Regions from separate parts of the Flavobacterium frigidum genome, predicted to be linked through region 2. Evidence: riboswitches for the same ligand, from Rfam matches in the RefSeq annotation. Region 2 holds a riboswitch; the other holds the start of a gene.
The links. A riboswitch is a leader RNA that binds a small molecule or an ion and turns the genes downstream of it on or off. The one in region 2 is predicted to bind S-adenosylmethionine.

Region 1: linked by a shared signal. The riboswitch ahead of ACNQGB_RS11165 (Na+/H+ antiporter NhaC family protein) and the one ahead of ACNQGB_RS06190 (alpha/beta fold hydrolase) in region 2 are both predicted to bind S-adenosylmethionine.

Annotation. Positions count from the first base shown of each region.
Region 1 is NZ_JBLVPT020000010.1:74,563-89,961, forward strand. Features, by position in the region: gene ACNQGB_RS11120 (HD domain-containing protein) at 58-1,287, shown strand; gene lpxD (UDP-3-O-(3-hydroxymyristoyl)glucosamine N-acyltransferase) at 1,327-2,370, shown strand; gene ACNQGB_RS11130 (bifunctional UDP-3-O-[3-hydroxymyristoyl] N-acetylglucosamine deacetylase/3-hydroxyacyl-ACP dehydratase) at 2,363-3,751, shown strand; gene lpxA (acyl-ACP--UDP-N-acetylglucosamine O-acyltransferase) at 3,822-4,607, shown strand; gene efp (elongation factor P) at 4,782-5,348, shown strand; gene ACNQGB_RS11145 (UDP-3-O-(3-hydroxymyristoyl)glucosamine N-acyltransferase) at 5,433-6,362, shown strand; gene ACNQGB_RS11150 (nuclear transport factor 2 family protein) at 6,364-6,726, shown strand; gene sucD (succinate--CoA ligase subunit alpha) at 6,821-7,693, shown strand; gene ACNQGB_RS11160 (hypothetical protein) at 7,910-8,332, shown strand; SAM-I-IV-variant riboswitch at 8,458-8,554, shown strand; gene ACNQGB_RS11165 (Na+/H+ antiporter NhaC family protein) at 8,611-9,933, shown strand; gene fabG (3-oxoacyl-[acyl-carrier-protein] reductase) at 10,117-10,863, shown strand; gene ACNQGB_RS11175 (hypothetical protein) at 10,944-12,971, shown strand; gene ACNQGB_RS11180 (LysR substrate-binding domain-containing protein) at 12,983-13,879, shown strand; gene ACNQGB_RS11185 (YeiH family protein) at 13,994-14,932, shown strand; gene ACNQGB_RS11190 (YoaK family protein) at 14,920-15,399, opposite strand, start outside.
Region 2 is NZ_JBLVPT020000003.1:224,573-239,971, forward strand. Features, by position in the region: gene ACNQGB_RS06170 (carboxypeptidase regulatory-like domain-containing protein) at 1-700, shown strand, start outside; gene ACNQGB_RS06175 (hypothetical protein) at 763-891, opposite strand; gene ACNQGB_RS06180 (carboxypeptidase-like regulatory domain-containing protein) at 1,235-2,167, shown strand; gene metK (methionine adenosyltransferase) at 2,605-3,855, opposite strand; SAM riboswitch class I at 4,909-5,016, shown strand; gene ACNQGB_RS06190 (alpha/beta fold hydrolase) at 5,094-6,056, shown strand; gene thrA (bifunctional aspartate kinase/homoserine dehydrogenase I) at 6,077-8,491, shown strand; gene ACNQGB_RS06200 (OsmC family protein) at 8,607-9,059, shown strand; gene ACNQGB_RS06205 (trans-sulfuration enzyme family protein) at 9,142-10,314, shown strand; gene ACNQGB_RS06210 (RrF2 family transcriptional regulator) at 10,446-10,856, shown strand; gene ACNQGB_RS06215 (sulfite exporter TauE/SafE family protein) at 10,975-11,877, shown strand; gene ACNQGB_RS06220 (phosphoadenylyl-sulfate reductase) at 11,877-12,578, shown strand; gene cysD (sulfate adenylyltransferase subunit CysD) at 12,660-13,559, shown strand; gene ACNQGB_RS06230 (sulfate adenylyltransferase subunit 1) at 13,751-14,995, shown strand; gene ACNQGB_RS06235 (HEPN domain-containing protein) at 15,141-15,399, shown strand, end outside.

The DNA of each region.
Region 1 (15,399 bases), on a different contig from region 2:
TTCTATTTTTGAAATGGAATTTACTTATATTTGTTGACCTTAAAAAAATAACGTATTGTGAGTCAAATTAATAAGCTTAAAATATTTAATGATCCTATCTACGGGTTTATTACCATTCCTAATGCATTAATCTACGATTTGATTCAGCACCCGTACTTTCAACGTTTGCGCAGAATTTCTCAAATGGGGTTGTCCTATTTAGTGTATCCAGGTGCCAATCATACTCGTTTTCATCACGCTTTAGGGTGCATGCATTTGATGCAAAAAGCAGTTGACGTATTGCGTTTTAAAGGAGTTTTATTGTCTACAGAAGAAGAAAACGCTTTATACATTGCTATTTTATTGCACGATATCGGGCATGGACCTTTTTCACATGCCATGGAAAAAAGCATTGTTGAAGATGTGCATCATGAAGAAATTTCATTGTTGTTTATGAACCAATTGAATGTTGAATTTGACGGAAAGTTAAGTTTAGCGATTCAGGTTTTTAAAGGAGAATACAACAGAAAGTTCATGTTGCAGTTGATTTCAAGTCAATTGGATATGGATCGAATGGATTATTTGAAACGGGATAGTTTTTACTCGGGCGTAGCAGAAGGTAATGTAAATTCAGAGCGACTGATTCAAATGATGAATGTGGTTGATGACTATCTGGTCATTGAAGAAAAAGGAATTTACTCCGTAGAAAAATTCTTAATGTCTCGACGCTTGATGTATTGGCAAGCCTATTTACACAAAACGAGTTTAGTGGCAGAGTTAATTTTGATGAAAATCTTAAAACGCGCCAAAGAATTAACATTAAAAGGAGTTCCACTTCCTTGCAGTGAACCTTTATTGTTTTTCTTGCAAAACAAAGTTACCATCGATACTTTTGATGCTGAAACTCTAGATTTATTTGCTCAATTAGATGATTTTGATATCATTGGAGCATTAAAATCATGGCAAAAACAGGATGATTTTATTTTGTCATCATTAAGTAAAATGATTGTCAATCGCGATTTATTAAAAATAAAGCTTACCAGTGAAAAAGTAGCAATAGAGGAATTACAGCCCTTGAAAGAGCGTTTCGCATTAGAAAATAATATTTCCTTACTAGAAACTAATTATTTTATATTTAAAGGAAAAATAAAAAATCAAGCCTACAGCAAAGAGGCGGAACCCATACGGATTTTGAAAAAAGACTGCACGATAGAAGATGTAATAGAATCCTCTGATCAGCTGAATTTAAAATCATTATCCAAATTGGTGACCAAGTATTACATCTGTTTCCCAAAACAACTGTTATAAAAACACCATTTAAAATCTATTTTTTATATTTTTGTCACAATGAAATTTACAGCAGAACAAATAGCAGGGATTTTAGAAGGTGAAGTTATTGGGAATCCCATGGCAGAAGTTTTTAGATTGTCAAAAATTGAAGAAGGTACAGATGGCTCACTTACTTTTTTATCAAACCCTAAATACTTAAATTATATTTATTCAACAAAAGCTTCAGTAACCATTGTAAATGAGACTTTTGAACCTGAATTGCCTTTGACGACTACTTTGATAAAAGTACAAGATGCTTATACGGCATTCTCAAAATTATTGGAGTTTTACAATCAAGTAAAATTAAATAAAAGCGGAATAGAGCAACCTTCTTTTCTTTCGCTAAGTGCAAAATATGGAGATAATTTATACCTTGGGAGTTTTAGCTATGTAGGTAATAACGTTATCTTGGGTGACAATGTAAAAATATACCCTAATTGTTTTATTGGAGATAATGTAGTCATTGGCGACAATGCATTGTTGTTTGCTGGAGCAAAAATTTACTCAGAAACTATTATAGGTAACAATTGCACGATTCATTCTGGGGCTATTATCGGTTCAGATGGCTTTGGTTTTGCACCAAATCCTGATGGAACGTACACTAAAATACCTCAAATTGGGAATGTAATTATTGAAGATAATGTAGATATCGGTTCTTGTACGACGATTGATAGAGCAACAATGGGTTCTACAATTATCAGAAAAGGAGTAAAGCTTGACAACCAAATCCAGATTGCTCATAATGTCGAAATTGGAGAAAACACAGTTATTGCAGCTCAAACTGGAGTTGCAGGTTCAACTAAAATTGGTAAAAACGGCTTAATTGGTGGGCAAGTTGGAATTTCGGGACATTTAACCATCGGGAATAATGTTCGAATTCAGGCACAATCTGGTGTGGGACGAAATATAAAAGATAATGAAATAGTGCAGGGGAGCCCTACATTTGGATACAATGATTTTAGCAAATCATACGTTCATTTTAAGAATTTGCCTAAAATTGTTGCAGAAATAGAAGAATTAAAAAAACAAATATTAAACCAAAAAAATGGAAACAATGGTTAAACAGAAGACCATCAGAAAAGAAATTTCACTTACTGGGGTTGGATTGCACACGGGGAAAGAAGTAAAAATGACTTTTAAACCTGCTCCAGTAAATAATGGTTTTACTTTTGTTCGAGTTGATCTTGAAGGACAACCTATTATTGAAGCAGATGCTAATTATGTGGTTAATACGCAAAGAGGGACCAATCTAGAAAAACTAGGAGTGAAAATTCAAACTCCAGAACATGTTTTGGCAGCACTTATTGGTTGTGATTTAGATAATGTAATCATAGAATTGAATGCTTCTGAACTTCCTATTATGGATGGTTCATCCAAATATTTTGTTGAAGCTCTTGAAAAAGCTGAAATCGAAGAGCAAAATGCCAAAAGAAATATTTATGTGGTGAAAGAAGTTATTTCATTCACAGATGAAGCTTCAGGAAGTGAGATCTTAGTCATGCCAAACGATCATTATTCAGTAACTGCAATGGTAGATTTTGGAACTAAAATACTAGGTACGCAAAATGCAACGATGAAAAGTATTGCTGATTTTAAAACCGAAATATCAGAGTCTAGAACCTTCAGTTTTTTACATGAATTAGAATCATTATTAGAAAATGGTTTGATAAAAGGTGGTGATTTAAACAATGCTATAGTATATGTTGATAAAGAGATTTCTGCTGCTACAATGGAGAGTTTAAAAGTAGCTTTTGGAAAAGATGAAATTACCGTAAAACCAAACGGGATTTTAGACAACCTTACTTTACATTATCCAAACGAAGCAGCAAGACATAAATTATTGGATGTTGTAGGTGATCTAGCTTTAATTGGAACAAGAATTCAAGGAAAAGTAATTGCTAATAAGCCAGGACATTTTGTAAATACACAGTTTGCAAAGAAAATGGCTAAAATCATCAAAATAGAACAACGAAATTATGTTCCTGTTTACGATTTGCATTTAGAACCGTTGATGGATATTCATAAAATCATGGCCGTTCTTCCGCACAGACCACCGTTTTTATTGATTGATAGAATCATTGAAATGTCAGAAAGTCATGTCGTTGGAATGAAAAATGTTACCATGAATGAGAATTTCTTTGTCGGACATTTTCCTGAAGCTCCAGTAATGCCAGGGGTCTTAATTGTTGAAGCAATGGCACAAACAGGTGGAATTCTGGTATTAAGTACAGTTCCAGATCCAGAAAATTATTTAACTTATTTTATGAAAATAGATAATGTTAAGTTCAAACATAAAGTTTTACCAGGAGATACCTTAATATTTAAGTGTGATTTAATTACACCAATTAGACGAGGAATTTGTCACATGCAAGCCAATGCTTACGCCAATGGAAAACTAGTTGCTGAGGCAGAATTAATGGCACAAATTGCAAAAAAACAATAATTTTTTTGTTGATTTGATTAATCGTTCATTCGGTTAATCGATGATACAGTTAAACGATTAAATAAATTATATGAATCAACCACTAGCCTATGTGCATCCAGGTGCCAAAATTGCTAAAAATGTTGTCATTGAGCCTTTTACAACTATTCATAACAATGTTATCATTGGTGATGGAACTTGGATTGGTTCAAATGTAACCATAATGGAAGGCGCAAGAATAGGAAAAAATTGTAATATATTCCCTGGTGCTGTTATTTCGGCAGTTCCTCAGGATTTAAAATTTGGTGGAGAAGATTCTTTAGCAATAATTGGTGACAATTGTACAATACGTGAGTGCGTGACCATCAATAGGGGAACAATTGCCTCTGGCCAAACAACTTTGGGTAAAAATTGCTTGGTAATGGCAACCGCACATATTGCTCACGATTGCCACATTGGTGATAATGCAATAATTGTGAATGGAGTAGCGCTCGCAGGACATGTTACTGTGGGTAAATATGCAGTTATTGGCGGTTTAGCAGCCATTCATCAATTTATTCATATTGGCGATCACGCGATGATTTCTGGTGGATCTTTGGTACGAAAAGATGTTCCACCATTTACAAAAGCAGCAAAAGAGCCTTTGTCCTATGTTGGAATAAATTCTGTTGGTTTAAGAAGACGCGGTTTCACAACTGAAAAAATTAGAGAGATTCAGGATATCTATAGAATATTATATCAAAAAAATTACAATACCACTCAAGCTTTAGGAATCATCGAAGCTGAAATGGAAGCGACACCCGAAAGAGATGAAATCATCGATTTTATTAGAAATTCATCGCGTGGAGTGATGAAAGGATATTCTGGGAACTATTAATCCCCACCCCAGCCCTCCCCGAAGGGAAGGGAGTGTAAACGTGACTATATTGTAAAAAAATATAATGTAGTATAAAATGTAAAATATAATAAAAATAAATAAGTAACTAATTTCCAGTCTTAGCTCCCTCCCCTTCGGGGAGGGTCGGGGTGGAAAAAATAAACAAAAATAATAATGGCATCTACATCAGATATTAAAAACGGATTGTGTATTAAATACAACAACGATATTTACAAAATCATTGAATTTCTTCACGTTAAACCAGGGAAAGGTCCTGCTTTTGTTAGAACAAAACTTAGAAGTTTGACTAACGGAAAAGTATTGGACAACACTTTTTCTGCAGGGCATAAAATCGAAGAAGTTAGAGTAGAAAATCATAAATTTCAGTTTTTATATCCAGAAGGAAATGAGTTTCATTTTATGAATACTGAGACTTTCGAACAAATAACTTTGAACAAAAACATCTTGGATTCACCAGATTTATTAAAAGAAGGAGAAAATGTAATGGTCAGTATCAATACAGAGACTGATTTACCACTTTCTGTGGATATGCCAGCATCTGTTATTCTTGAAGTGACTTATGCAGAGCCTGGTATCAAAGGGAATACAGCTACAAACGCAACTAAATCGGCAACTGTTGAAACTGGAGCAACTGTAAATGTGCCTTTATTTATTAACGAAGGTGATAAAATTAAAATTGATACTGCATCAGGTTCCTATATGGAGCGTGTTAAGGAGTAAATTATTTAATAAATAGAAAATGTGTTAATTTAAATCATTATCACATTTTTTATTTATACATTTCTTATTTTTCTAGTTATATTTATGAAATTCCCAAAAGCGTATACTTTAAAACAAATTGCTACTATTATCAACTGTGAATATGTTGGTGATACTGATTTTCCTATTACGGGAATGAATGAGATACATGTTGTTGAATCTGGCGATATTGTTTTTGTTGATCATCCCAAGTATTATGACAAAGCATTAAACTCAGCAGCAACTATTGTTTTAATCAATAAAAATGTAGCTTGTCCCGAAGGGAAAGCATTATTGATTTCTGAGGATCCTTTTAGAGATTTTAATAAATTGACAAATTATTTCAAGCCATTTCAATTCTCGAATGTTTCAATAGCTACTTCAGCTTCAATAGGTGAAGGAACTGTAATACAGCCAAATACTTTTATTGGAAATCATGTGGTGATTGGTAAAAATTGTTTGATTCATTCTAATGTTTCCATTTATGATCATACCATTATTGGTGATAATGTGATTATTCATGCTGGAACAATTTTAGGTGCAGATGCCTTTTACTATAAAAAACGCGCTGAAGGATATGACCAATTACTTTCTGGTGGAAGAGTTATTATCAAAGATAATGTGGGGATAGGAGCCCTTTGTACAATTGACAAAGGTGTAACTGGTGACACCACGATTGGTGAAGGTACTAAAATTGACAATCAAGTACATGTAGGTCACGATACAGTTATTGGAAAAAAATGTTTGATAGCTTCACAAACCGGAATTGCAGGTTGTGTCATTATCGAAGACGAAGTAACCATTTGGGGACAAGTAGGAACCACAAGTGGAATAACGATAGGAGCAAAGGCAGTTATTCTAGGTCAAACGGGAGTTACAAAATCAGTAGAGGGTGGAAAATCTTATTTCGGAACTCCAATTGAAGAATCTAGAGAAAAACTGAAACAACTGGCAAATATCAAGAAAATACCAGAAATTTTAAACAAATTAAAGTAATATGTCTGCTAAAGAAATCGTTCAGAAATTTTACAAATCAGATGCTCTAATTGATAGTGAAATCATTAAGGATTTTTTGCATCCTGAAGTAGTCGTGGAATGGAATAGTAGTAAAGGATTGATTCAATTGAATTATGATTCTTTATTAAATCTTTCTAATGATTTGAGCAAAGCGTACGTGCGTTCTAAAGTTAGAATAAGTCATATTGTTAGTGAAAATGATCGTATTTCGGTACGATATTCTCATTTTGTAAAAACGATTGAGAATCCGCGAGAAGAAATGTTATTGGCTCACTTTATGGTGATTTGGGAAATAAAAGACAACAAACTATTTCGAGGGTATCAAATGAGTCAATTATCCTAATTTAGTATTAAAAAACTGAATACTGAATACGGATTACTGATTACTATTTTATACTTTTGCAAAACAATTTTAAAAACTACCTAAAAAATATATCATGAGTGTTTTAGTTAATAAAGATTCCAAAATAATTGTTCAAGGTTTTACAGGAAGCGAAGGAACTTTCCATGCTTCTCAAATGATTGAGTACGGAACTAACGTTGTTGGTGGTGTAACTCCAGGAAAAGGGGGAACTACTCACTTAGATAGACCCGTTTTTAACACTGTAAAAGATGCTGTAGAACAAGCCGGAGCTGATACAACTATCATTTTTGTTCCACCTGCTTTTGCTGCGGATGCCATTATGGAAGCTGCAGATGCTGGAATTAAAGTAATTATTGCAATTACTGAAGGAATTCCGGTTGCTGACATGATAAAAGCAAATAGTTATGTTAAAGAAAGAAATGCACGTTTAATAGGTCCAAACTGTCCGGGAATCATTACACCAGGTGAAGCTAAAGTTGGTATCATGCCAGGTTTTGTTTTCAAAAAAGGAACTGTAGGGATTGTTTCTAAATCAGGAACATTAACGTACGAAGCAGCTGACCAAGTGGTGAAACAAGGTTTAGGAATCACTACAGCAATTGGAATTGGTGGAGACCCAATTATTGGAACAACAACAAAAGAAGCTGTTGAATTGTTAATGAATGATCCAGAAACGGAATGTATTGTAATGATAGGTGAAATTGGTGGACAATTAGAGGCTGATGCTGCTCATTGGATTAAAGCGGATGGAAACCGTAAGCCAGTAGTAGGTTTCATCGCCGGAGTTACTGCTCCTCCGGGGCGTACCATGGGGCATGCAGGTGCAATCGTTGGTGGATCTGACGACACAGCCGAAGCTAAAAAAGAAATCATGAGAGCTTGTGGGATTCACGTAGTAGATTCTCCAGCTGAAATTGGTAAAAAAGTAAAAGAAGTTTTAGGATAATCTAAGCTTTTTCTAAATAGTATTAAAGCCTCACAATTTGTGAGGCTTTTTTATGATAAATAGAATTAAAAAAAATACCTTTGCACTTTATTAAATATAGCATTTTCTTTAGTTGTTATCCTAATAAAACAAATACAAACGAATGGTTTCTAATGAACCTCACGATTTTGTGGGGTATTTTTTTGTGGCAGCCAATTCAAATAAAAATAAAATAATATGTACAAAGAGTTAAAAAAATTCAAAGTTACCAATCAGTTTTCATTTACTACAGAAGATAGTTTAGCAGAAGTTTGCAACGCGTCAGAAGGTTCTGGTGTATTTTTAGTGTATTCAGTAGGTGATGAAAAAGAGCTAATTATGGTTGGTTCTACTGGAACTGTTCAAAATAATGGAACTTTGAAAATTAAAAATGGTGGACTGAAGGATAAAATCGTAGAAGGACACCAATTTGCGAAAACGGGAAGAAAATATTCTTGGCCAGCACAAATGAAAATAGAGGATATTAGTACCCTTGAAGTAGTTTGGTATGAGACATTCAATGATAAAACTAAAGTAATCCCAACATTCGTAGAAGGACAAGTTTTACAAAACTTCCTTGATGAAAATGGAAGATTACCAAGGTGGAATGTAGCTTTCTAAGTAGTTAGTTACTGTTTTTCAATATTTTATATATTAACGCTATCAGTTTTGATAGCGTTTTTTTTAGTTATTCTTATTTTTAATATAATTATTTGATTTATTCGTAAATAATTAATTAATTTTGCACCCGTTATCACGAATCCTTCAATAGGATAGCAACCTGCAACAACAAGCAAGGTGCTAAAACGATAAGCCATATCTTTTGGAAAAAATGTTGTTTTTACATTACCATCTACAGGTTTGTTTTTCGTTATAACACTTAATTTAAAATTATTTTTATGACAAAATTTACTAAAGAATCTGGGAATCCTTTTGCATTGATTCCGCTATTTGTTTTTATTTTTACGTTTTTAGGAGCTGGAATCATTTTGAATGATTTTTATGCTTTTCCTTCGCCCGTAGCAGTTCTAATTGGAATAATAGCTGCATTTTTATTGTATAAATCATCTACAAACGAAAAAATTGATACTCTAATTGCTGGTTGTGGTGATAGTAAAATCATAACTATGTGTTTGATTTATTTATTAGCTGGTTCATTTGCAGTGGTAAGTAAAGCAATGGGCGGTGTTGATGCGGTAGTGAATCTTGGCATCAATACAATCGATGTTGCTTACTTTCCGTTGGGGATTTTCTTGATCGCTTCCTTTTTATCTACTGCTACGGGAACATCAGTTGGAGCCATTGTTGCTATTGGACCTATCGCAGTTTCGCTTGCAGATAAAAGCGGAGCCTCTTTGCCCTTAATTTCAGGAGCTTTATTAGGCGGGTCTATGCTAGGGGATAATTTATCGATGATTTCAGATACGACGATTGAAGCCACACAATCGCTGGGATGTGATTTGAAAGATAAATTTAAGATCAATTTGTTTATTGCTTTTCCAGCGGCACTATTAACTATTTTAGTATTTTTCTATTTAGGATTAAATTCTGATATTGTTGCTGTAGCTATTGCAAGAACTGATTTTTCATGGATTGCAATTGTGCCCTATATTGTTGTAATCGTTCTAGCGGTGGTGGGTATCAACGTTTTTTATACTTTAATTATAGGAACACTTTTAGCAGGGATAATTGGTTATCTGGGCGGTTTATTTACTATAATGGAATTTACTCAAAAGTGTTATGAGGGATTTACAAGCATGACTGATATTTTTTTACTTTCTATGCTTACAGGTGGTTTAGCCGCATTAGTAGAAAAGGCGGGAGGAATCACGTATTTACTGGTACAAATTAAAAAATTAATCAAAAGTAAAAAATCAGCTCAACTAGGAATTGGTACCTTAGTGGGTTTTGCTAATTTAGCTATTGCTAATAATACGGTTTCTATTGTAATCACAGGACCAATTGCCAAAGAAATTAATGATGAATATGACCTTAACCCAAGAAAAACAGCCACAATTTTAGATATTTTTTCTTGCGTTATACAAGGCGTTCTACCTTATGGAGCGCAAGTATTACTGATATTAAGTTACGCTAATGGTAAATTGAATTTCTTTGACTTGATTGGTAATGCTTGGTATCATTTATTTTTGTTTGTTTTTACCCTGATTGCCATTTACAGTTCGTTTTGGGATAAGCTAGTAGGGCGTTATTTTCATGTATAAAGTAATTTTATGACGCTTAATGAAAGTGAAATTTTTTTTAAAAAAGGAAATAGTATATATTTGGCAAGTCGCTTATAGCCCTGATAGCAATGAAAATCCTTTTCTATTTTTTCTTTAAAAATAGAAAAGATTGTAATGGATAGCAGGAATAGCTTCAAATAAAAAATAAACTAATTTTTGAATATGAAATTACTAGAAGGAAAGGTTGCCATTATTACTGGTGCAAGTCGTGGAATAGGAAAAGGAATTGCAGAAGTTTTTGCTCAACATGGTGCAAATGTTGCTTTTACATACAGTTCATCAGTAGAATCTGCGGAAGCTTTAGAAAAAGAATTGAATGCTTTAGGTATTAAAGCCAAAGGATATCAATCTAATGCTGCTGATTTTAATGAAGCACAAACTTTTGTAGATGCCGTTTTAGCTGAATTTGGAACTGTTGATATACTTATCAATAACGCCGGAATTACTAAAGATAACTTGTTGATGCGCATGTCTGAAGAAGATTTTGACAACGTCATGGATGTAAATCTAAAATCGGTTTTTAATATGACTAAAGCCATTCAGCGCACGTTTTTAAAGCAACGTTCGGGTTCTATTATTAATATGAGTTCTGTTGTAGGAGTAAAAGGAAATGCTGGACAAACGAATTATGCTGCTTCAAAAGCGGGCGTTATTGGTTTTTCAAAATCAGTGGCTTTAGAATTAGGATCTCGTAATATTCGTTGTAATGTAATTGCACCAGGATTTATAGAAACGGAAATGACGGCTAAATTAAACGAAGATGTGGTAAAAGGATGGAGAGAGGGAATTCCATTAAAACGCGGTGGAACCACCGAAGATGTTGCTAATGCTTGTTTGTTTTTTGCATCGGATATGAGTGCGTATGTAACCGGACAAGTGATGAATGTGTGTGGTGGAATGCTTACTTAAAATAATTATAAATTATAAATGATGAATTATAAATGATGACAATTTAAAATTTAAAATTCATCATTTAAAATAAAATAAGAATGACAACAAACACTTTACTATTATTATTTATTTCTGTATTAATAGCAGGCAGTTTGTCGTATTTTCAATACATTTATAAGGCCAAAAACAAATCGAAAATCGGTTGGTTTTTGGCTTTTTTACGTTTTTTATCCATTTTTGGTATTTTATTGTTGTTAATAAATCCAATACTGACCAAAAACACACTAGAAACTGTAAAAACACCTTTGCCTATAATTGTAGACAATTCAAGTTCTATTGCGTTTCTCAAAGCCAATGAAAATGTACTGGAATTACATGAAAAAATAGAATCAAATTTAGATTTACAAGATAAATTTGACGTACAAACGTATCAATTCTCCGATGATTTTGAACCCGCAGAAAATTTTGATTTTAAGGGAACTCAAACCAATATAGATCTTGTTGCCAAAAATTTAAAAAGTATCTACAAGAATACGAGTTATCCGATAGTTTTAATTTCAGATGGGAATCAAACTTCGGGAAATGATTATGTATACAGTTTTGATGCAATAAATAAAGTATATCCCTTAATTGTAGGCGATACAACAACTTTTTTTGATTTAAAAATCAATCAGCTCAATGTAAACAAATACGCTTTTTACAAGAATAAATTCCCGGTAGAAGCCTTTTTACACTATTCGGGAACTAAAAACACAACGGCTGATTTTATAATATCTCAGGGGAATTCCGTTTTAAGCAAACAATCATTTGCCTTTTCACCATCAAAAAAAACGGCAACTGTACAGGTAGTTTTACCGGCTGATAAAATAGGAGTACAGGTTTTTAAAGCTACTATTTCATCCACAGTAAAAGAAAAAAACACCTATAATAACACCAAAAATTTCGCTGTTGAAATACTTGACCAAAAGACAAATATTGCTATTATATCTACTATAAATCATCCTGATTTAGGAGCACTAAAAAGAGCTATTGAATCTAATGTACAGCGTAAAGTAACTATTTTTAAACCAGATGAAATCAAATCATTACAAGATTATAATGTTTTAATTTTATACCAGCCAACAACTGAATTTAAAACTATTTTTGATTCAAATAAAAGCGCTGGAATCAATACATTTATTATTACTGGAAACAATACTGATTTTAATTTTTTGAACCAACAGCAAAATGATTTAAGCTTTAAAATGAGTGGCCAAAAAGAAGATTATTTGTCTGTATTTAATGGACAGTTTAATTTGTTTGCAATTGATAATATTGGGTTTGAAAATTTACCCCCTTTACAAAATGCTTTTGGAACGATTACAACAAAAGGTTCTGTTTCAATTTTGCTTTCGTCTAAAATTAGAAATATCGATACGAATGCGCCATTATTGGCTTTTGCAGAAAATCAAGGTAAGCGAAACGCATATCTTTTTGGGGAAAACAGTTGGAAATGGAGATTGCAAACTCACATAAATAATCAATCTTTTGAAAAATATGATGCTTTCATGGATAAGATTATTCAGTTTCTAGCTTCGAATGCTACTAAAAAATCGCTAGTGGTAGAACACGAAAGCTTTTACAATTCAGGGGAAGCTATTGAAATTACAGCGCAATATTTTAATAAAAATTATGAGTTTGATGAAAAAGCCCGTTTGAATATTGCTGTAACCAATACTAAAACCAAGCAAACTAAAAATTACGATTTATTAAAAGGAAATAATGCTTATAAAGTTAATCTAGAAGGACTTAAAGCAGGTTCCTATGCGTTTACAGTAAAAGAATTAAATTCGAAAACTACTTATTCCAGTAGTTTTGAAATCCTAGCTTTTGATATCGAAAAGCAATTCGTTAATCCAGATGTAGAGAAATTGACTCAATTAGCTGCGCAAACACAAGGGAAAATTTATTTTCCAAATCAGGTTGATGCGCTAATAAAATCACTTTTAGAAAATGAGGACTACAAAGCTATTCAGAAGAATGTAATAACCAAAACGCCTTTGATAGATTGGATTTGGTTATTGATTCTAATTTTGATTGTTCTGGCAACCGAGTGGTTTGTTCGAAAATACAACGGTTTACTTTAATAAAATACAAAATGGATTTTAGACTAAAAGTATTTTATACTGTTGCCAATCGATTGAGCTTTACAAAGGCGTCTAACGAATTATTTATAACACAGCCCGCAGTTTCAAAGCACATTCAGGAATTAGAAGAATACTATAAAATCAAGTTGTTTAATAGAAACGGTTCTAAAATTACATTGACAGTTGCTGGAGACGTATTATTGAAACACGCCAAAAATATTTTTGAAGTCTATCGTGACATCGATTTTGATATGAATACCTTAATCAATCAACGTTCTGGGTTGTTGCGAATAGGTGCTAGTACGACAATCTCTCAGTATATAATTCCGCCACTTTTAGCCCGTTTTCATCAAAAACTACAAGACATAAAAGTGAGTTTACTAAATGGAAATACGGAACAAATAGAAAATGCTTTACTACAACAAGAAATTGAAATAGGAATTGTCGAAGGGCAATCTAAAAATAAATCTATTAAATATACCGAATTTTTAAAAGACGAATTAGTTTTAGTATGTAAGAGTTCCAACCCTTTAGTAAATCTAAACGAGATTACCCAAGAAGCGCTTAAAAAGATGCGTTTTTTAATGCGAGAACAAGGCTCTGGAACACTTGAAGTTATTGAATTTGCATTAAAACCATTTAATATTAAAGTATCTGAAATACAGATTGAAATGCAATTAGGCAGCACCGAAAGTATAAAATCCTATTTAATGAATTCTGAATGTGTGGCTTTTATATCGATTCATGCCATACAAAAAGAACTTCAAAACAATGAATTAGCAATATTAGACATTACAGATTTGACAATCGAACGTTTTTTCTATATCATAACTTTGCAAGGTAAAACAGATTCATTGTCAGATTTATTTATCCAAAACATTTCTAATTATTATAACTTAAAGTTATAACGGATTATAATTTGCGATTGGCTTAAATAGATTTTTCTGATGACCTTTGTTCGGTACTAATTCAACAACGTTACATTGGAAAAGCATCAAAAAGCAATTCAAGAAGAATCTTTTATTTTTTTTAGAGTAAACACCAAATTACAGCAATTCATTTTTGGTGTTTTGCTTTTTTTATGTGCATCATCTTTTGTGACTCCACCCATTGCTTTAGTTTTAGGTTTGCTTGTTGCCAATCTTTTTGGGCATCCTTATTTGCATCTCAATCATAAGGCAACGAATGTTTTATTGCAAATATCAGTTGTTGGATTGGGTTTTGGAATGAATGTAAATAGTGCTTTAGCTGCCGGAAAAGATGGTTTTTTGTTTACAATTGGTTCTATTTTGAGTACTATAATTTTTGGAACTTTTATTGGCAAATGGTTGAACATTGAAAAGAAAACTTCTCACTTGATTTCTTGTGGAACTGCCATTTGTGGGGGAAGTGCAATCGCAGCTATTGCTCCGGTAATCAAATCGAATGAAAAACAAACCTCTGTAGCTTTAGGAGTTATATTTATTCTGAATTTGGTAGCGCTGTTTTTATTTCCGGCAGTGGGTAATTATTTGGATTTATCTCAAAGAGAGTTCGGACTATGGTGTGCCATTGCTATTCATGACACGAGTTCTGTGGTTGGAGCAGCGAGTAAATTTGGCACCGAAGCCTTGCAAATAGCCACAACCGTAAAATTAGCCCGTGCCTTATGGATTATTCCTGTAGCATTGATTACGGCATTTATTTTTAAGAATAAATCTGGGAAGCTAAAAATTCCATACTTTATTGGATGGTTTATTTTGGCGATGATTGCTAATACTTATTGGCCAGAAATGGAGATTTTAGGCCCACACTTGGCTTCTGCTTCTAAGATAGGTTTGACAATAACTTTGTTTTTGATTGGTGCTGGACTAAATAGAAATGTATTGAAGTCAGTAGGATTAAAACCGCTTGCACAGGGCATTTTGCTTTGGACATTCATTGCAATTGCAACTTTGATTTCGATTATTTATTTAAAATAGTCTTTTTGACGAAAGGTTTTTCTTTTGATCACATAAAATTGCACTCGGATATAATCATACAAAAGGGCAAACAACAAAAAGGTTGCAGCGACAAAAAGTGTTTTCATTTGCAATAAATTAAAAAGAAAACCACCCGAAATACAACCAATAAAAAAGAAAATAATAATCGATAATCGGAGGTAAATATTGGTTTTTAGTTTTTTGTTTTCTTCGGATTTTTTATAAAAGAACAATTGCGACAGTTCTATTCCTAAATCAGTAAAAAGTCCTGTTAAATGGGTTGTACGGACGGTAGATTGAGAAATTTTTGTTACCAAAGAGTTTTGTATTCCCATCGCAAAAAGCATCGCAAAAGTAATCCATTTTCCCTCTGAACTAGACAATGATGATTGTACTCCGAAAATCCCAACCCCAATTAAAACAATTATTTCTAGTGCAATAGGAATCACATGAGATAAATTAGGATG
Region 2 (15,399 bases):
TTCGAAGTATAATTTGTATAATTTCACTACCATTTTTGGAAATATTTCGTACACAACCACAAAAGATCCAGTAGTGAATGGGATATCTTTTCAAAGTATTTATTCTACCTCTGACCGTTTGAATTTAGACGCAGAAAATGAAAATTTAAATGGGAATTTGTTTTATAGCAAGAGTTTCAAGAAGTATTATAAAGTAACAGGCGGTATAAATGCTGGATGGAATAAAAACTTTGTTTTAAACCGAAGAGTTGCCAATGGTGCTACGCAGGAGTTTATTCAAGGAATCGAAAACGTAAATCATAGTTACAACCTAGCATTTGCAACGCAATTTAAAAAATATCCAAATATTGATTTAGGCTACCGAATTAATTTTTCAGAGCAAGCGTCAAACAAGTTTACTACGCAAACGCCAACGGTTAAGCTGAACTACTATTTTTTGAATGGATTAAATGTCAATTGGGATTATTCATTTAATCGCTTTAAAAATGAAACTTCTGGGTTAACAAACGATTTTGAAATCATGACGGCAAGCTTAAATTATATCAAAAAGGACTCGAAATTCGAGTATAGAATACAGGCAAATAACCTTTTAAATACGAGATCAAGATTAAACAACTCGTTTAGTGTAAATGGTTTTAATGCGAATGAAACTATTATTTTACCGCGTTTTGTGACCTTTATTTTAAAGTACAATATATAGCCAAATTAAAAGGGGATTTTGACTGAACAAAATCCCCTTTTTTATTTTAAGTCTATATTGAATTACAACCTAAAAGCAGTTTTTACTTGGTCTACAAAATCTAGTTGTGGATGAATTGTATTTTTTCCATTTCCATAATAATTTATAAGCCATCTGTAATGGAAACTTTCGTAGCATATTTTGTAATTCATTTTTTTTATATGTTTGCAATATAAAATTATTCTTACGGCCGTTTAAGATTCTCTCTTTTATGCCGAAAAATAAAAGAGTATGTTTCAAAATACAAATAAAAATGAAAAAGATTAAATTATTGACTGTAGTTGCATTTTTTGGGATAGGTATTTTTCTGTTAACTCCGGCTAAAGCACAACCAACATACTAATTTTATGCGGGAGAACTTTATATGACTACACATGAGATAACTTCCGTTGTATTTTTTTATAAATCTTATCCAATTGCGACAGGAGTCTCATGTAGATAGAAAAATTAGATCTATGCGATAGTCAAATTTGACTCGAATATTATAAATAAAATATGAAAATTATAAAACTTGTATTAGTAACAGTTGTTGTTTTTTGTTGTACCGGTATTGTTTTTTCACAAACAATTTCTGGAGTGGTTCGAGATTCTCTTAATGATAGACCCATTGGTCAGGTCAATTTTAATTTAATTAAATCTAAAACTGTGTTTTCAAGTAATGATCAGGGATTATTTCATTATAAGTTAAATAAAGAAAATGAGCTAATGACTGTTTCTTATTTAGGATATCAAACGATGTCAATTGACCTATCTAAATATAATGAGAATAAAGATTATAAAGTAAATATTGCGTTATTACCACTACCATTTGAACTAGATTCAGTAACTGTGTATGATAAAAAATTATCATATTCAGTTATAGCATTACCAGTAAAAGAGGCATCTACATTCAACCGCAATCTTTTAAAACACAGTGAGTGTGTTTTAATCAATAATAATTTAGGAAAGGAAGGGTTTCTAAAAGACATTTCGGTCAATTTTGAGACAAAACATAATAGCTATAAGCAAACCGCTTTAATTCATTTTATATTTAATTTCTATGAATACAATGTTTTAACTAATACACCAGGTGATCTTATTGAAGTTGTTAATGTTGTGGGTGAGACAAAAGGTAATTTTTTTAGAAGATATTTTAACTTAGAGAAGTATAGAATTCCATTTGCTAAAAATGGTGTTTGTGTTAGCTTAATTGTTGTCGAGAGAGATGAAATAGACAATTTAACCGCAAGCAATGATGTTAATAACGTCTATAAGTCTGTCTCGGATTTATTCACTTTTTCTGAGAGTGTCTCTAACTCTCAAACACCTTTATGGATAAAAGGTAATAAATACCCTTACGAGTGGACTAATGATAAATTGAAATATTTGACAAATAATATTATAGGTTGTGATGTTAGTTTCAAAATTAAAGTAAAATCGCCAAGATGAGTTTTAATAAAGTTAAACAGGACTTGATTATTTTGTATCTTATAAAATTGTCGTGTGTACACTAGAGACAAAACAGTGTAATTTCATAAAGACTAAAATTGAAAATAGAGTATTTCTTTTTGGTAGTATGCAGTTGACAGATGACATTAAATTATTATGTACTTACTTTGTCAACTAAACATTTTGTAATTTCGATATTGAAAAGCACGAACGATTTTTTTTGAAAAAATTATTGTGATTGAATCAAATTTTCTGCGTCAAAATAGTATAATTCATATCCAATATATTGCACGTAACAAGATTAAAGTATTTTTTTGTTATGAGTAATTTAAATAAAGAAATTAGTTTAGATTTTATAAGAAGAATTAATTAATCCAAAATAAAAAATGCCATTTCGAAAATTTATCGAAATGGCATTTTAAATATAAAGATACTTTTTACAACCCAAAAGCAGTTTTTACTTGGTCTACAAAATCTAGTTTTTCCCAAGTAAACAATTCAACGGTAACGGTTTTTTCGTTTCCACCTGGAGCAGAAAATGTTTTAGTAACCGTTTCTGGAGTACGTCCCATGTGCCCGTAAGCAGCAGTTTCGCTATAGATTGGGTTTCTTAATTTTAAACGTTGCTCAATAAAGTACGGACGCATATCAAAAATAGCTTCTACTTTTTTAGCAATTTCACCGTTTTTCAAATTTACTTTTGAAGTTCCGTAGGTATCAATAAAAATACCCATTGGTTTAGCCACACCAATAGCGTACGAAACTTGTACTAAAATCTCATCGGCAACACCAGCTGCCACTAAGTTTTTAGCAATATGACGTGTTGCATAAGCGGCACTTCTATCTACTTTACTTGGATCTTTACCAGAAAACGCGCCACCACCGTGAGCTCCTTTTCCACCGTACGTATCTACAATAATTTTTCTTCCAGTCAAACCTGTATCCCCGTGCGGCCCTCCAATTACGAATTTCCCCGTTGGGTTAATATGGTATTGAATGGTATCATTAAATAAATGAGCGTGTGTTGGATTTTTAGCAATAATTCTCGGGATCAAAATTTCAACGATATCTTTTTTGATTTTAGCAAGCATTGTTGCTTCTTCATCAAAATCATCGTGCTGTGTTGAAATTACAATCGCATCAATACGCGTAGGTTTGTTATCATCGCTATATTCTAAAGTTACTTGAGATTTAGCATCAGGACGTAAATACGTAATTTCGTTATTTTCACGTCTTAAAATCGCTAATTCTTGTAATAATTTATGAGACAAATCAAGTGCCAATGGCATGTAATTTTCAGTTTCATTAGTAGCATAACCAAACATCATACCTTGATCTCCAGCACCTTGCTCTTCTGGATTTGCCCTATCAACACCTTGGTTAATATCAGCAGATTGTTCGTGAATAGCTGAAAGAATACCGCAAGAATTGGCTTCAAACATATATTCGCTTTTGGTATAACCAATTTTTCTGATTACATCACGAGCGATTTGTTGTACATCTAAATAGGTATTTGATTTTACTTCACCTGCCAATATCACTTGACCTGTTGTCACTAAAGTTTCACATGCTACTTTAGAATCGGCATCAAATGCCAAAAAATTATCAATTAATGCGTCTGAAATTTGATCTGCAATTTTGTCTGGATGTCCTTCGCTTACAGATTCTGACGTAAATAAATAGGCCATAAGTACTTTTGTTTTAAAATTAAGCGAGAAAAAATAATTGCTGAAAAGGACTAAAGGAGCGTTTCTGCTTTAGCATTTTTTTCTACTGAAAATAGATCAGTACTCATAATGAATCAGTATCATTATGAAGAGGTTGCAATCAGTTCAAATTTTTCCTCTAATATTCGGGTGCAAAGGTATGAAACCATTTTGAATTGCAAATTAAACTTCATTTTTTTTTGTAGTTAAATCTTTTTTAGAATAGTGAATTCAAAAATCTTTTTTGAATTTATTTTAAAAAGGGGTTTGTTTTTTTAAAAACTAATTTAGATATTTGATAATCAAATCAATGAAACATGAAAATGAATATGTGCAATATGTATAAAGATGAAGAGGAGTTCTCCTCTGGGTGTTATATTGTATAATTTCAATAAAATTATAAAGCAATAACTTCCCACTAAAAAGGGAAGTTTTTTTTTGAACAAAATTTCAGAATACCATAAATTTAAAACAAATATGCATTACCAAATATTTGAAATCACAAGAACATATTTTGACAAAAAATTATTTTGTTCTGGTGCCATTTTATTGATTTTGGACTGCTAATCCCAAAAGTATAAGTTATAGGATAACTTGAATGCCCTTTTGGATTAGCCTCTAAAAGGGTTTTTCTCTTTTAGAACTTTTGATTTTAAAATGTAAAGTAAGTTGTATGGATATTTTCGATACACTAATTCATTCAGGATTGAAATTAAAAAATGGATGTATTAAAATGAATTGTGTCATGTAGTTTATTATTTGTCGCAAGGTATTCGTATCAAAATGAGGTGCTTTTTTGCAGAGAATCTTGATTTATTATTGTTAAAGTTGAGGTTTGCAATAGTTTTAATGTTGTTGTTTTGGCGGGGTGTGAAATGGTTTTGTTAGCTGGTGCCTCGTCAAAATAACAATGGAGAAAATACAAACAAATCTCTTTTTCTAAATGGATAAGAAAAAATAGATTGCTTATAAAAATTTGCTTGCTAACTAAATTAGTATTTAATTTGCACACATAAAGTTCACAACTGTATTGAAATGTTATAAAGAAAGGCAGAGGGATTAGACCCGATGAAGCCTTAGCAACCCTTCGATTTATCGAAGAAGGTGCTGCATTCTACCACGCTCATCGTGGAAAGATAACACTAAGAATTTGTCTAGTTACTACCTAGCTTTCTTTCTAATATTTCCAAACACAAGTCCTAATTATAACAGATTTGAAATTGGAAAATAAACCAACAACAATTACATTATACAATTTCACCACGGAGTCAGGTGCAATTTATGATGCTCTAAACTTAAGTTATCAAGTTTTTGGGTTGCCATTACATACTGCTCCCATCGTTTTGGTCAATCATGCGCTAACCGGAAATTCACAGGTTGTGGGCGATAACGGTTGGTGGAATGATTTAATTGGTGTGAACAAAACTATTGATACTATAAAATATACCGTACTTGCTTTTAATGTTCCTGGAAATGGATTTGATGGCGCTGTAATTGAAAATTATCTTGACTTTACAGCAAGAGACATTGCTAGAATTTTTATAAAAGGCATTCAATTGCTCGATGTTGCAAAACTCTACGCCATTATTGGAGGTTCTGTAGGTGGCGGAATTGCTTGGGAAATGGTTGCATTAGAACCAACAATAACCCAAATATTAATTCCAATAGCTACCGATTGGAAAGCAACCGATTGGCTTATTGCCAATTGTTTTTTGCAAGAACAAATTCTGAATAATTCATCTAAACCCATTCAGGATGCCCGCACACACGCGATGTTGTGTTATAGAACTCCAGAATCATTTGCAGCAAAATTTCAGCGAACCACTAATGAGGAGTTAGCTATTTTTAATGTTGAAAGTTGGTTGTTGCATCATGGCGAAAAATTGCAGCAGCGTTTTCAATTGGCTTCCTACAAAATGATGAATCAATTACTGAAAACAATTGATATTACTCGCAATAGGTCTTCGTTTGAAAATACAATCGAAACTGTTGAAGCAGAAATTCACATCATAGCCATCAATTCGGATTTGTTTTTTACAGCAAGTGAAAACAAAGCCACTTTTGAAATAGTACAAAAACAGAATAAAAAAGTCAGTTATCAAGAGATTGTTTCCATTCACGGACACGATGCTTTTTTGATAGAATACAAACAATTACACAATTTGCTTAAGGATATTTTCTAAAGCTACAAACACACAACACAATGAAAATATTAAAATTTGGAGGTAAATCGTTATCAAATGGTGACGGATTAAATAAGGTGGTTGCCATAATAACAGACAAAATAAATCAAGGCGAAAAAATTGCAATTGTAGTTTCGGCACGTGGCAATGCAACGGATGAGTTGGAGCAAATTTTAACTCTTGCTTCTGAAAATGGAAGTTACAAACCACTTTTTGAAGAATTTAAAACCTACCAGCAAGATGTTTATGAAGCTGTTGATTTGTCTGAGGAGTTTATTATTTTAGAAAAATTGTTCGAGGGCGTAAGTCTAATTGGCGATTACAGTAAAAAAATCAAAGACCAAATTTTGTCCAAAGGCGAATTGCTTTCGGCAAAATTACTGACGGCCATCCTCATAGGAAAAGGAATCGAAGCTCGTTTTACCGATACGCGTGAATTGATAAAAACCGATGCTAAATTTGGTGATGCACAACCCTTAGAACAACTTTCAAAAAAAAATGTAATTGCTTTTTTTAAGCAAAATTCTGAAAACACGGTCAATGTAATCACGGGTTTTATAGGTTCTACGACCAATAATGATGCTACAACTCTAGGAAGAAACGGAAGTAATTACACCGCTTCGTTGATTGCGAATTATTTAAATGCCGACGAATTACAAAATTACACGCATGTAGACGGAATTTATACTGCCAATCCAGATTTAGTTGTAGATGCTAAGAAAATTGACCATCTATCGTTTAATGAGGCGAATGAGATTGCTAATTTTGGTGCCACAATTCTGCATGCCAAAACCATCATTCCGTTATTAGAAAAAAACATTCCGCTTCGAATTTTAAATACTTTCAATCATGAAAACAAAGGGACTTTAATTACTTCCAATTCTAACAAGGAAGGAATTAAAACGCTTTCGGTTCTTGAAAATGTGGCTTTGGTAAATCTAGAAGGAAGAGGTTTGCTGGGTAAAACAGGCGTCGATGCTCGAATTTTTAGAGTAATGGGCGACAATAATATCAGTGTGAGTATCATTTCGCAGGGTTCATCAGAGCGCGGAATAGGTTTGATTGTGGCTGCTGACAAAGCTACTACAGCCATGATTGAATTGGAAAAGGAATTCGAAAATGATTTCTATTCGAAAGATGTAAATAAAATAACCGTCGCTGATGATGTGGCTGTCATCTCCATTATCGGGCAGGATTTAAGCACGTTTCACAAACCTTATACCGCTTTAATTAAAAATAAAATAGTTCCGATTCTTTTCAACAATACGGTGACGGGTAAGAATGTGAGTTTGGTTGTTAAAAAATCACAATTGCACAAAGCCTTGAATGTGATTCACGGGGAGATTTTTGGCGTAGCCAAGAAAATAAATATTGCTGTTTTTGGTCACGGTTTGGTGGGTGGTACTTTGATTAATCAAATTTTAGAATCGGCTGCAGCCATCGAAAAAAGAAAAGACATCAAATTGAATGTATTTGCTATTGCTAATTCAAGTAACGTGCTCTTGAATAAAAACGGCGTGACACCCAACTGGAAAAACGAGATTCAAACCAACGGATTCTCGTATACTATTGATGATGTAATTGCTTACGCAAATGAGCATCATTTAGAGAATTTAATCGCCATTGATAACACTGCAAGCGCAGATTTTGTTACGAATTACATTTCGTTAGTTGAAAACAGTTTCGATTTGATTTCGTCAAACAAAGTAGCCAATACGTTGAGTTATAGTTTTTATAAAAAATTGCGAAAAGTTCTGGCAGAAAACCAAAAGACGTATCTTTATGAAACCAATGTTGGAGCAGGTTTGCCGTTGATTGATACCATTAAATTGTTGCACCTTTCTGGCGAAAATATCACAAAGATTAAAGGCGTTTTCTCGGGAACATTGAGTTATTTGTTCAATAATTTTTCGGCCAAAGATGCGCCGTTTAGCGAAATTTTGAAAGAAGCCATCGATAACGGCTATACCGAGCCAGATCCAAGAGAGGATTTATGCGGAAATGATGTAGGACGAAAATTATTGATTTTGGCTAGAGAACTAGACTTGCAAAATGAGTTTGAAGAAATTGCGATTCAAAATTTAATTCCAGAACATTTGCGTAGTGGAGATGTGGGAGAGTTTTTGAATAAATTGACGGAGTTTGATCCTATTTATGCAAAAATAAAAGCCGATCAAAAGCCCAATCACGTCTTGCGTTACATAGGCGAATTATCAGGTGATTTGCAAAATGACAAAGGAAATCTAGAAGTGAAATTAGTTTCGGTGCCATCAGATACGGCTTTGGGCGGATTGAAAGGTTCGGATTCTTTCTTCGAAATTTACACTGAATCGTACGGAGACCGACCAATTGTAATTCAAGGAGCTGGCGCAGGATCAGCAGTAACAGCAAGAGGTGTTTTTGGTGATATTCTGAGGTTGTCGGATAAGGGGTAAAAGAGTATTCAGTGTTCAGTTTTTAGTGAACAGATTTCAGTAATTAGTTTTAAAATAAAAATCCGTTGAATCCGCGTTTGAAAATCCGCGTCATCAGCGTTCAAAAAAGATAACAATGAAAATAACATTAAACAGAGTAAACGACAATTTCCATTTCGAATTAAAAAACGAAAGAGGGCATCTAGTAAACGTAGACAGCCGTCCTGAGTATGGAGGAAATGATATGGGCGCCAGTCCGATGGAATTAGTATTGATGGGAGTTGCGGGGTGTAGCGCCATTGATATGATTTCGATTTTGAAAAAGCAACGTCAAGAAATCACGTCTTTCAAAGCTGAGGTTGAGGGAGAGCGCGTACAAGTTGGAGAAGCAAAACCTTTTAAAAATATCCATGTGGTGTTTTATTTAGAAGGTGAAATTAAGGAAGATAAAGCCGCAAAAGCCGCACAACTTTCTTTTGAAAAATATTGTTCGGTTTCCAAAACATTAGAACCAACAGCAACCATACATTACAAAGTAGTTTTGAACGGAAGCCCCCTAACCCCCGAAGGGGGAACCAGTAATAGTTAATGAAACAATTTTAATTATCAATTTTCCGACTTCGGCTCCCTCTCCTTCGGGGAGGGTTGGGGTGGGGATAATATTATACACTATGAATAATTCAGAATTTGGTTTCGAAACCCAAGCCATACGCAATCAGTTAGAAAGAACACAATATTTAGAGCATTCGGTGCCATTGTACCTCACGTCTAGTTTTGTATTTGAGGATGCCGAAGACATGCGTGCCTCATTTGCAGAGGAAAAAGACAGGAATATTTACAGCCGATATAGCAACCCAAACAACAACGAATTTATTAGCAAAGTATGCGCTATGGAAGGTGCTGCAGCTGGTTTTGCCTTTGCATCAGGTATGGCAGCGGTGTATTCCACTTTGGCTGCGTTATTAAATTCTGGAGATCACATTGTTTCTTCGAGCAGTGTTTTTGGTGCAACGCACTCGTTGTTTATTAATTATTTTCCAAAATGGAACATACAAACCTCGTATTTTGACATCAATCAACCTGAGACTATTGAAGGTTTGATTACGCCAGATACAAAAATTCTATTTGCAGAGTCTCCAACCAATCCTGCTGTTGATATTATTGATTTGGAATTGCTAGGAAATATTGCCAAAAAGCACAATATAATTTTAATTATTGACAACTGTTTTGCAACGCCTTATTTGCAGCAACCAATAAAATGGGGAGCACATTTAGTGGTGCATTCGGCTACCAAATTAATGGACGGTCAAGGTAGAGTTTTGGGCGGAATAACTGTTGGTGATACTGATCTTATTCAGAAAATCTATTTGTTTTCGCGACTTACAGGACCTTCTTTATCTCCGTTTAATGCGTGGGTATTGTCTAAAAGTTTAGAGACTTTAGCCATTCGATTGGACAGACATTGTGAGAACGCATTGAAAGTAGCGGAGTTTTTAGAAAATCATCCTCAGGTGAATAAAGTCAAATATCCTTTTTTGAAATCGCATCCTCAATATGAAATTGCACAAAAGCAAATGAAGTTGGGCGGCAATATTGTTGCTTTTGAAATAAAAGGAGGATTAGAAGCTGGAAGAGCTTTCTTAGATAAAATTAAATTGTGTTCGCTTTCGCCAAATTTAGGCGATACGAGAACTATTGTTACGCATCCAGCCTCTACAACACACAGTAAATTGTCTGTTGATGAACGTTTGGCGGTTAGTATTACCGATGGTTTGGTGCGTGTTTCTGTTGGATTAGAAACCGTAACTGATGTAATTGCCGATTTGGAGCAGGCGCTTTCGTAAGATTTCAGATTTGGGATTAACGATTTTAGATTGTAGATTTGGTGTTGGTTTATAGATTTAAAAGTAAATCGAACAGTTTTCGTTTACTCAAAAATCAAAATTCGTTAAACCTAAATCTTATATCTTTTTAAATGCTCTCAAAAAAAACAAAATACGGAATAAAAGCACTTACTTTTTTGGCCCGCCAAAAAGACCAAACTCCTGTTGCGATTGCTGATATTGCCAAGTCTGAGAATATCTCACTCAAATTTTTAGAGAGTATTTTACTGTTGTTGCGCCATTCTGGATTTTTAGGAGCCAAAAAAGGAAAAGGCGGTGGTTATTACTTGATAAAAGCGCCACAAGAGATTAATATGGCACATGTATACCGTATTCTTGAGGGACCAATTGCATTACTTCCTTGTGCCAGCCACAATTTTTACGAGCCTTGTATCGATTGTACAGATGAAGCTACGTGCGCAGTACGTAAGTTGATGACCGAAGTGCGAGACAATACACTTATGATATTGGAAAACAACACACTTGCAGATATCGCTTTTTAGACAATTTATCACAAAATAAATTTTGTAGTTATTTTAAATTCTTTACTTTTGCATATTAATCTACTATTCCTATAGGGTAATAGATTTAAATAAAAAACCAGTTGAAAATTGAAAAAGCATGAGCAAAGAAATGAGAGAGAATAATGGTGCTGTAAGAATTGAAACATCCTTCAAAGAACGTTTATGGGTTGTAATTCCGGTAGTGTTATTAGTGGGATTGCTTTCAACATTAGTTTACAATCACCATGCTGAATTTTCTTGGAATGGTTTTGTAGCTGGGTTTGATTCAGAATTTGTAATCTTTTTTGCAATAGGAATTTTTGCGCAACTAGTAGATGGAACATTAGGAATGGGCTATGGAGCAACATCAACTTCTTTTTTATTGGCTTATGGTGTGCCTCCCGTGGTAAGTAGTACTGGAGTGCATGTCGCTGAGATGTTTACCACCGGAGTTTCTGCTATATCGCATCATAAATTTGGAAATATAAATAAAAAATTAGTCCGACACCTATTGATACCTGGTGTTTTAGGTTCGATAACCGGAGCGTATTTGCTGTCTGATGTAATTGATGGAGATGTGATCAAGCCATTTATTGCTTTGTATATGATTGGGTTGGCAGTGATAATTATTAGGAAAGCAATGCAAAAAAATATCATCAAAAAGAAAACGAAGCGCTTGGGCATATTAGCCACTTTCGGTGGTTTTATGGATGCTGTGGGCGGTGGCGGCTGGGGTCCTATTGTGACTTCCACTTTATTAGGTCGTGGCAGGAACCCAAGATATACTATCGGATCTGTAAATGCGGCGGAGTTTGCAGTAGCTTTTGCAAGTGGTGTAACGTTTATGCTTTTTGGAGGAATCCAAGGATGGCAAGTGATTATAGGATTAATTTTAGGAGGTGTTATTGCCGCACCGATAGCTGCTTTATTAGTCAATAAAATTAAAAGACAACCGATGATGATTTTGGTTGGAATTTTAATTATTATTTTAAGTTTAAGAACATTATCAAAATTATTATAATGAGTACAGCAATTACAACGGCTTTATTAGAAAAAACAGCAGCTTTTTCTTTGGAAGAAACATTATCTTTTTTGTCAGTAACGTATAAGGATAAAGTAATTTTCTCTACATCATTTGGTCAAGAGGATCAAGTTATAACGGACTTAATTGGTTCAAATCATTTTCCAATTTCCATCTTTACCTTGGACACTGGCAGATTATTTCAAGAGACCTATGATGTTTTTCATAAAACAGTTACTAAGTACACTTTAAACATTAAAACCTACTTTCCAGAAACAACAGCAGTTGAGGAATTAGTAAATAGTAAAGGACCTAATAGTTTCTACGAATCGGTAGAGAATAGAAAAGAATGTTGTTCCATTCGTAAAGTAGTGCCTTTGCGCAAAGCATTACAAGGAAATGCAATTTGGATAACTGGTTTGAGAGCAGAGCAATCCGAAAACAGAAATGATTTGGCACTTTTTGAATACGATTCCAACTTTGATATTATCAAATTCAATCCTTTGTTAAAATGGACTTTGCAGGAAGTGGAAGATTATTTAGAACAAAATAATGTGCCACAAAATGCATTACACAAAAAAGGGTTTGTAAGCATCGGTTGTGCACCGTGCACGAGAGCCATCACTCCAGATGAAGACATCAGAGCCGGTCGATGGTGGTGGGAATCCAGTCATAAAGAATGCGGGTTGCACCAGAAGTAATTTTAAATTATGAATTATAAATTATAAATGATTGTTGGAATCTTTGAATTTTTCAATCACTTAAATCTTTACAATAAAAATATGAGTTCAGTATTAAAAACAAACGCTTTAGAAAGCGAAGCGATATACATTTTCAGAGAGGTAATTTCTCAGTTTGACAAACCTGTGTTGCTTTTTTCGGGTGGAAAGGATTCAATCACATTAGTGAGGTTGGCTCAAAAAGCATTTTTCCCAGCTAAAATTCCTTTTCCATTATTGCACGTAGACACTGGACATAATTTCCCAGAAACTATCGCATTTAGAGATAAATTAGTCGCTGAATTAGGATTGGAACTAATTGTGCGCAATGTACAAGACGCTATTGATCAAGGGAAAGTTGTCGAAGAAACCGGAAAATATTCTAGCAGAAACAGCTTGCAAACCACAACACTTTTAGATGCTATCGAAGAATTTAAATTTGATGCGTGTATCGGTGGAGCACGTCGTGACGAGGAAAAAGCCAGAGCCAAAGAACGTATTTTTTCGGTGCGTGATGATTTTGGTCAATGGGACGAAAAAAACCAGCGTCCTGAATTATTCGATTTGTTGAACGGAAAAATAGAGAACGGTCAAAACGTACGTGTTTTTCCAATTTCAAACTGGACCGAACTAGATGTGTGGAGTTATATCGAACAGGAGCAAATTGAAATTCCATCGATTTATTTTTCGCATAAGCGTAAAGTATTCTTACGAGATGGAATGATTTGGTCCCACTCTCCATTTGTGTACCAAGAAGAAAACGAAGAAATTGTAGAACGTATTGTTCGTTTCAGAACGGTAGGAGACATGAGTTGTACCGCAGCAGTTGATTCTTTTGCTGCAACAATTTCTGAAGTGGTGGGCGAAATTAGATCTTCAACAATTTCAGAAAGAGGCGCTAGAATTGACGACAAACGTTCAGAAGCAGCGATGGAAAAAAGAAAACAACAAGGGTATTTTTAGAATCCCCACCCCTCCCGAAGCTTCGGGACTCCCCGAAAGGAAGGGAGCCATAGCTGGATAAAAAGCAATTATTGGTTGAAGGTTTTAGAAATTAATGAAATAGATAAAAGAGTTAGTTTTAATTAAATAAATGCCAGACTCGTCTCCCTTCCCTTCGGGGAGGGTCGGGGAGGGGAAAATATAACGGTAATATGGAAGTTTTAAAAATAGCAACAGCAGGAAGTGTAGATGACGGTAAGAGTACCTTAATTGGGAGGTTGTTGTACGATACGCAATCGTTGACAACAGATAAATTAGAAGCAATAGAAAAAAGCAGCAAGCAAAAAGGATATGATTATTTAGATTTTTCTTTGGCTACGGATGGTTTAGTTGCCGAAAGAGAACAAGGAATTACCATTGATGTGGCGCATATATATTTTTCGACAGCCAAGAAAAGTTATATTATTGCTGATACGCCTGGCCATGTAGAGTATACGCGAAACATGGTTACCGGAGCTTCAACTTCGCAAGTGTCAATCATTTTAATTGATGCTCGTAAAGGCGTAATTGAGCAAACCTACCGCCACTTTTTTATCAATAATTTATTGAGAGTAAAAGAGGTTATTGTGGCGATTAATAAAATGGATTTGGTGGATTATTCAGAAGAAGTTTTTAATAAAATCAAAGCGGATTTTGAAGCCTTAAATGCTAAAAGTACGTTCAAAGAACAAAACGTAAGTTACATTCCGTTAAGTGCTTTGACAGGTGATAATGTAGTAGAATCATTAGGCGGAATGCCATGGTACCAAGGACAGACGGTCTTACAACATTTGGAAGCTTTAGAGCCAGCTGATGTGTTCGAAAAAGGAAAAGCGCGTTTCCCCGTTCAAACCGTAATCCGACCAAAAACCGAAGAATACCACGATTTTAGAGGCTATGCTGGAAAACTGTATGGTAATAATATCAAAGTAGGTGATGCTGTAACGGTGCTACCTTCTTTAACAGAATCAGTGGTGACTAATATTCATTTTTTTGACAAGCAATTTGCGGAAGCAGCTGTGGGTTCTTCAATCACAATTGAATTAGAAAATGATATCAATGTGACCAGAGGCGACATGATTGTAAAATCATCTGAATTGCCAACAGTAGAGAAAGACATCAACACCACCGTATGCTGGATGGACAGTAAAAAGTTAGTTCCTGGTGCCAAATATTTTGTACAACACAATACAAACAGAGTTTTAGCTAAGATTGACAGTGTGAAAAATGTGATTGCAACTGATTTCTCAGGAACTACAGAAGCCTCTCAACTAGCCATCAATGAAATTGGAGAAGTGAACATCAAATTAAGCAAAGCTATTTATTTTGATGCGTTCAACGAAAATAAATCAAACGGGGCCTTCATCTTAATTGATGCAACAACCAACACAACAGCAGGAGTAGGATTTATAAAATAGTCCTCACCCTTCCCGAAGCTTCAGGACTCTCCGAAGGAGAGGGGTACTAGAATAGAAAATAGAAGCGATTAAATTATAATATAACATTCCCAGTTTCGGCTCCCTCCCTTTCGGGGAGGGTTGGGGAGGGGAAAAACAATAATGTATGGAAAGTTTTAGAACCGAAATTGAAGATCCGATTGTTCAAAAAGACATAATCGATTTAGAAAGAAAAATTGCTTTATTCCGTGACGGAAAAATTGATGACGAGCGTTTTCGTAGTCTGCGTTTAGCACGCGGCGTTTATGGGCAGCGTCAGGAAGGCGTGCAAATGATTCGTATCAAATTGCCTTTTGGTAAAGTGACTAGCGAGCAACTCGTGCGAATTACAAAAGTTTCTGATGCGTATTCAACAGGACGTTTGC